Regions from separate parts of the Orenia marismortui DSM 5156 genome, predicted to be linked through region 2. Evidence: riboswitches for the same ligand, from Rfam matches in the RefSeq annotation. Region 2 holds a riboswitch; the other holds the start of a gene.

Region 1 (3,508 bases), 170 kb from region 2:
GCTGGCATTTAAATTAGGAGCAGTAGATTATCCTAATAAACGTAGAATTAACATTAAGCCTATTCCTAGTTTAGGAGGATTAGGTATTTATTTTGGAGTATTAATTGCCTTATTAGTGACGGGCTTTAGTGATAAATTTATAGGGATAATTGCTGCTGGAACCTTAGTTGTTATTTTAGGTCTTTTAGATGACTTATATGAGTTGTCAGCAAAAGTTAAATTACTTGGACAGGTTTTAGTAGCTTTAGTATTGATTTCTTTTGGTATTAAGATTAGATTTATTAGTAATCCTTTTGGTGGTATTTATTATTTAGGTATTTTAAGTATACCAACAACTTTAGTTTGGATTATTAGTACTATTAATGTAATTAACTTAATAGATGGTTTGGATGGTTTAGCTGGAGGAGTTTCAGTTATAGCTACTATAACTTTAGCTATTTTTGCGTATCAACAAGGTCAGGTTTTAACAGTTATATTAGCTTTAACAGTTATTGGGGCTGTTTTGGGATTTTTAAAGTATAATTTTAATCCTGCCGATATTTTTATGGGGGATACAGGAAGTATGTTCTTAGGCTTTATGTTAGGTAGTATTTCGATTATAGGAACTTTAAAGAGTGTAACATTTATTACTTTATTGATTCCAGTGCTAGCTTTAGGAGTCCCTATAATAGATACTTTATTAGCTATATTAAGGCGTAAATTAGCTGGCAGACCAATTTTTAAGGCTGATAAAGGTCATCTGCATCATAAATTATTGGAATTAGGATTGAATCAAATTCAGGTAGTTATGATTATTTATTTAATTAGTATTTCTTTAGGGATGATTGCAATTGGTGTTAGTGAAGCAGAGTTATCTCAACAATTATTTTTAATATTTAGTTCGCTAGGATTTATTTTAATAGGAATTATTAAGCTAGGGATAGTAAATCTTAACACTAATTATAATAAAAGAGTTTAATGTAAATTTTTCTAAAAGTGGCTAACTATAAAGAGTTAAATATTAAATTAAATATGAGTTTTAGTTGATTAATCCAGGTATTTTAGTACCTGGATTTTTATCTTCTAATTGTAAAAGTATTGTTATTATACTTATATTCGTATTGACAAATTTAACAGAAATGTTTATAATATTATTAAAACTGACTGGTCAGTTTTAATAATGGGAATTTTAAAAGTGAGAGGTGTCTAAGTAATAAGTTAATAACTATAAATTTATATAACAAAGCCTTTGTATTTTATAGTAATTTTAAACTTGATTAAAGTAAATAAACTTTACAATAATATAATTTTATAGTATAATGAAAAGAAATTGCAAAGTGCCTAATCCTAAAGGAGCGGAGGAACCAATTTTGGGGTGAATCTGATATTATTTACAAATAACAGTAGGGTATCCTCTACCCGAATCCGACAGCTAACTTCGTAGGCATGTGAAAAGAGGGACATACTTTTCCACAGGTGTTCTATATCTATATATGTTCCTGTGGTTTTTATGTATAATTAGGTACATATTGTGTAAACTAGAAGAGAATAAATTTTAATTATACTAAAAAGTATTTTTCTTATTAAGATTTTCATTTAATACATAATATAGGAGATTAATAATGAAAGATAATATTGGCGTTTTAAAGGCTTTAAGCTTATTATCACAAATAGGTATAAGCATTATAGTGCCTATAATTTTTGGTGTTTGGTTTGGTAATAAATTGGATCAATGGTTGGGTACTAACATTATTTTTCTTGCTATTTTTACTATTTTAGGAGTACTAACTGGTTTTAGAAGTGCTTATAGGTTAGTATTAGCTGGGCAAGAAGATAGGAAGGGATAGTAAGTGGAAGAATTAAAAGAAACTAAAAATTATATAGTTAAATGGACTGCTTTATTGAATTTAATAATAATTTTAATACTATTGTGTTTTGATTTTAAAAGTGCTTTTGGTTGGTTTGTAGGAGGGCTAATGAGTATTATTAATTTTATTTTATTATCTCATTCATTACAAAAAGCTGTTAAATTTCCTCCTATTAAGGCTCAAGCTTATGTTTTTATTCAATATATATTCAGATATTTATTGTGGTTTACTGTTTTTTACATAGCTCTAAAAAGACCAGATGTAAACTTGCTAACTACTATAGTTGGTATGTTGTCTGTTAAGATAGTTATTTTATTAAGCAATTTATTTAAATCTTATCCACAGAAAGAAGAGGTTGTAAGAAAGGAGGGGAATTAATAGATGAATTTCTTTACTGAACTATTTGATAAGATGTTCCTTGAAGAAGTTAACTCGGAAGCTTTTGCTCCTAAAGTATTTGAAATTGCTGGTTTGCAAATTAAATCTACAGTTACAACTACTTGGGTAATTATATTTGTTTTAGGTGTTTTCTCCTGGCTGGCAACTCGTAATTTAGAGAAAAAACCTAGACCATTTAGTCTACAGAATATAGCTGAATTTATAGTAGAATCGATTTATAATTTAGTAGATAATGCTATGGGTAAAGGACGAAAGGGTTATGCTCCTTATATTGGAACACTAATGATTTACTTAACATTTGCTAACTTAGTAGGGGTTATTCCAGGAAGAGATTTATTTAACCTGTATACTCCAACAGCAGATCTAAATACTACTTTTGCTTTAGCTCTAATTACATTTATTGCTGTCCATGTTTCTGGAATTAAGTATAATGGAATAGGGTCTTACATAAAAGGATATTTTGAGCCAATGCCATTTTTAGTTCCACTTAACATAATTGGGGCAATAGCGGATCCTGTATCTCTTTCTTTCCGTTTGTTTGGAAATATGCTAGGTGGAGTAGTAATTATGGGATTGCTATTTAGTGTTGTAGGAGTTGTTGTTCCAGGGATAGCAAGTCTTTATTTTGATGTCTTTGCAGGTCTCTTACAAGCCTTTATCTTTACAATGTTAACTATGACTTATATTTCAACAGAGATTGAATAATCTCCCATGATTTAAGGAAGGAGGGGATTGAATGGAAGAAACATCAAATGTAGTACTTCTTTTCTTTAAGTGGTTAGAACAGTTTAGCCCTACAGCTATAATTCAGGCTGCTACGGTAATAGCTGTTGGTTTTGCTATGATTGCAGGTATAGGCCCTGGTGTTGGTCAGGGGTATGCGGCAGGAAAGGGTGCTGAAGCAGTAGGAGGTAATAAAGATAATAGCAATAATGTTACTATAGTAATGTTATTAGGTGCAGCAGTGGCTGAGACTTCAGGTATTTTTTCTTTGGTTGTAGCTTTGATCTTACTTTATGCTAACCCTTTAATTGGATTAACTGGATCAGCTATAGTTATTTCAGCATCGATTTTGGGAGCTGGATTGGCAATGATAGCAGGAGTAGGACCAGGGATAGGTCAAGGATATGCAGCAGGAAAGGGTGCTGAACGTGTTGGTCAAAGACCTAAATATCAAAGTATTATTGTAAGGACAATGTTATTAGGGCAGGCAGTTGGTCAAACAACAGGGATTTATGCTTTAGTTATAGCATTAATATTGT
Region 2 (3,508 bases):
GATACGTTTACTTCCTCTTCATTCTTAATTGCTATAACATTGATTCCAAATTTTCCTCTTAAATTTGATTCATTCAAGGTCTTGCCAGCAAATTTTTCAGATGCTGCCACCTCAGCAATACTATATCCTGGAGATAATTCAATATAATCTAAAACTTTAGCAGAGACTAAGTTATTAGCAACCCTAACCCCCATATCTCTTTCAGGGTAAACAACTTTATCAGCTCCAACTTTACTTAATAACTTGCCATGCAATTTATCTTGTGCCTTAACAACAACATACTTAACTCCTAATTCTTTTAAGATTAAGGTAGTTAATATATTAGCATGAATATTTTCTCCAATACTAACAATAGCTATATCAAAGTTACTTACTCCTAAAGTCTTCATAGTATCTTCATCTGTTGCATCAGCCTTAACAGCATGAGTAACTTCAGTACTAATCTCCTGCACTTTTTCTTCAGCAGAATCAATAGCTAATACATCATAACCTTTACTGGCTAATGTAGTAGCTACACTTGAACCAAAACGCCCTAAGCCTACAACTATAAACTGTTTCATCTCTATATTTCCTCCCTATCCAACCAATATCTTCTCTTTTGGATATCTAATATTTGCTTTATTTTTACGCTCCCCAATAGCCACAGCAATAGTAAGAGGTCCTACCCTACCAGCAAACATAGTAAGAATAATTAAAATTCTACCTACAACTGATAAACCACCTGTTACCCCAGTAGATAAACCTACTGTACCAAAGGCAGAAACTGCTTCAAAGAATAAATCTAAAAATTCAGCATCTTCAGTTATAGTTAAGACCATAGTTACTGTTACAACTAATAATAATGCAATCAAAACTATTGATAGAGCATTATAGATGATATCCTTACCCAATCTTCTCTTATAAATCTCAATATCTTCTCTCCCTGTTGCTCTAGCATATAAAACAGCACCCAAAGCACCAAAAGTAGTTGTTTTAACCCCACCACCTGTTGATCCCGGTGAAGCACCAATAAACATCAGAATAATTGTAAAGAATATTGTAGAACTATTTAATGCACCTGTAGGCACTGTATTAAATCCAGCAGTACGTGGAGTAATAGCTAAGAAATAAGAAGCAATAGTCTTCTCTCCTAATGATAAATTACCTATAGTAGCTGGATTAGAATATTCTAAAACAAAAGAAACAATTGTCCCTACTATAATTAAAATTAATGTTACACTTAACACAAGTTTTGTATGCAATGAAAAGTTTTTAAAGCTTCTTTTAGAGTAAACTTCAGCAATTACAGCAAATCCAATACCACCCAAAATAATTAGAGTTGTAATTACAAAGTTAACTGTAATATCACCAGTAAAGTTTTCTAAACTGTTACCAAAAATATCAAACCCAGCATTATTAAAGGCAGATACCGAGTGAAAAATACCAAAATATAATGCTTTTCCTAAAGGCATATCTTTTAAAAATCGTAAGAATAAAATAAAAGCCCCTGTTCCTTCAATAGCAAAAGTAACACCTAAGACATACTTTACGATTCTAATAACCCCTGATAATTGAAATTGATCTAAATCTTGTTGAATAATTAATCTTTCTCTAAGAGTTATCTTCTTTCCTAATAATAAAGCAAATAGGGTAGACATAGTCATAATACCTAAGCCACCTATTTGAATTAAGCACAAGATAACAATTTGTCCAAACACAGTAAAGAAAGTACTAGTGTTCTCTACTATTAATCCTGTTACTGCTGTAGCAGATGTAGATGTAAAGATAGCATCTAATAAATTCATCCCTTGACCATCAGTTGTGGCTATAGGCAAAGTTAATAAAATTGCCCCTAATAAAATCACAACTAAATAACCTATTGATAGTATCTGTGCTGGAGTTAAATTGTGAATATTAAACTTATTTTTCATCTTCGCACCTCACTTTCCAATAAAAAAGACACAGGATACCTATATACCTGTGACTGGTCTCCTTTTTAACGCTGACGAAGTTAGCTGTCGGATTCGGATCAAAAAAGTTAACCCTATTAACATAAATGCTAGTTTATATTAAATTCACCCCAAAAAAATGGTTCCTCCGCTCTTTATAGATTAAGCGATTACATAATTAAATTATGTTGTTTATTATACTACAATTTAAAATTCTTGTAAAGCAATCATTCCTGAAATAACCTCTCTAATATCTATTTAACTATTACTTAAAACTTTTATCTATTGAACTAATACTCTAAGGTTAAAGACCTTAATTTTTTCTTCCAACTCGTTATTAATTTTATAATCTACCCTTTAATCAGTAAAATTTAATTCACTCTTTTACTATTAACCATATATCTGGCATCTTTTAGCATCTTAGCTATAGCAAAGAAAATCACTAAAAATTCTAACCTTCCTAAGAACATTCCTATTGTCTGCGTCCATAAGATTAATACTGGAGCATCAGGACTAGTAATCCCTATAGATAAACCAACAGTTCCTAAAGAAGAAGCAAATTCAAACATAGATTCTGCTAAACCATATCCATGAGCTAAATAAACTAGGATTCCAATAAAATAAGTAACCATATATAAATATATATAATTTGCTGTCTCACGAATATATTCTGCTTTAATATATAATTTCTGTTCTCCTCTCCAAATATAGTTCTCTACAACAGAATTTGGAGGCAAGAAATATCCTTTTAACTCCCACCAAACTGACTTTATCATTAAATAAATTCTATATAACTTAATACCACCTGCCGTAGACCCTGTACCTCCACCAATCCACATCAATAAAATCATAGCTAAGATACCAAATTGATTCCAATTGCTGAATACATCTAAAGAAAATCCTGTAGTAGAAATAGCAGAAACCACTTCAAAGAATCCCCGTCTAACTGTAGCAGGCAAACTTGTATATAAGCTACCTAAAGAAAAATAACTGATAATTGGAGTAAAGATAGCAATAATAAATAACAGCAATCTAATCTCACCATTTTTGAAAAAGACTTTGAACTTTCCTTTTAACAATGCAAAGTGAGTAGCAAAGTTAATTGTTCCCAAAATCATCAATAACCAAGTTACCATCTCTATAGGAAGACTATTCCAATGGCCAATACTGTCAACTTTTGTAGAAAAACCTCCTGTCGATAATGCTGGAATAGCATGATTAATAGCATCAAAGACTCCCATTCCTGCTATAATATATAGAATAGTCCCTCCAATAATATATCCAAAATAAATATACATAATAGCCTTAGTTGACTTCTTAACGTGAGGTAATAATTGATCACTTCTACCTTCTGCATTATATAAGCCAAAACCATAAGGATGCAATACAGAAGATAACATAACAACTATTAGTCCTACCCCTCCAAAGAATTGCATAATACTTCTCCACATCAAAAAAACATGGGAAGCTTTTGTTACATCAACCACTGATAAACCTGTTGTTGTCCAGCCACTGGTAGCTTCAAAGATGGCTTGAGTAAAGTTCAACTCCCCTGTTATCATAAAAGGTAAAGCAGAAGC

What was found. Region 2 has a riboswitch for cyclic di-AMP ahead of OREMA_RS0105920 (TrkH family potassium uptake protein). Riboswitches for the same ligand answer to the same signal wherever they lie in the genome.
Region 1: linked by a shared signal. The riboswitch ahead of OREMA_RS0105085 (AtpZ/AtpI family protein) and the one ahead of OREMA_RS0105920 (TrkH family potassium uptake protein) in region 2 are both predicted to bind cyclic di-AMP.

What each region holds. Positions count from the first base shown of each region.
Region 1 covers NZ_KB900617.1:1,138,804-1,142,311, reverse strand. Annotated here, with positions in the region: gene OREMA_RS0105090 (glycosyltransferase family 4 protein) at 1-958, shown strand, start outside; cyclic di-AMP (ydaO/yuaA leader) riboswitch at 1,308-1,442, shown strand; gene OREMA_RS0105085 (AtpZ/AtpI family protein) at 1,602-1,826, shown strand; gene OREMA_RS0105080 (ATP synthase subunit I) at 1,830-2,225, shown strand; gene atpB (F0F1 ATP synthase subunit A) at 2,229-2,951, shown strand; gene atpE (ATP synthase F0 subunit C) at 2,983-3,508, shown strand, end outside.
Region 2 covers NZ_KB900617.1:1,308,400-1,311,907, forward strand. Annotated here, with positions in the region: gene OREMA_RS0105915 (potassium channel family protein) at 1-560, opposite strand, end outside; gene OREMA_RS0105920 (TrkH family potassium uptake protein) at 576-1,910, opposite strand; cyclic di-AMP (ydaO/yuaA leader) riboswitch at 1,965-2,107, opposite strand; gene OREMA_RS0105925 (TrkH family potassium uptake protein) at 2,300-3,508, opposite strand, start outside.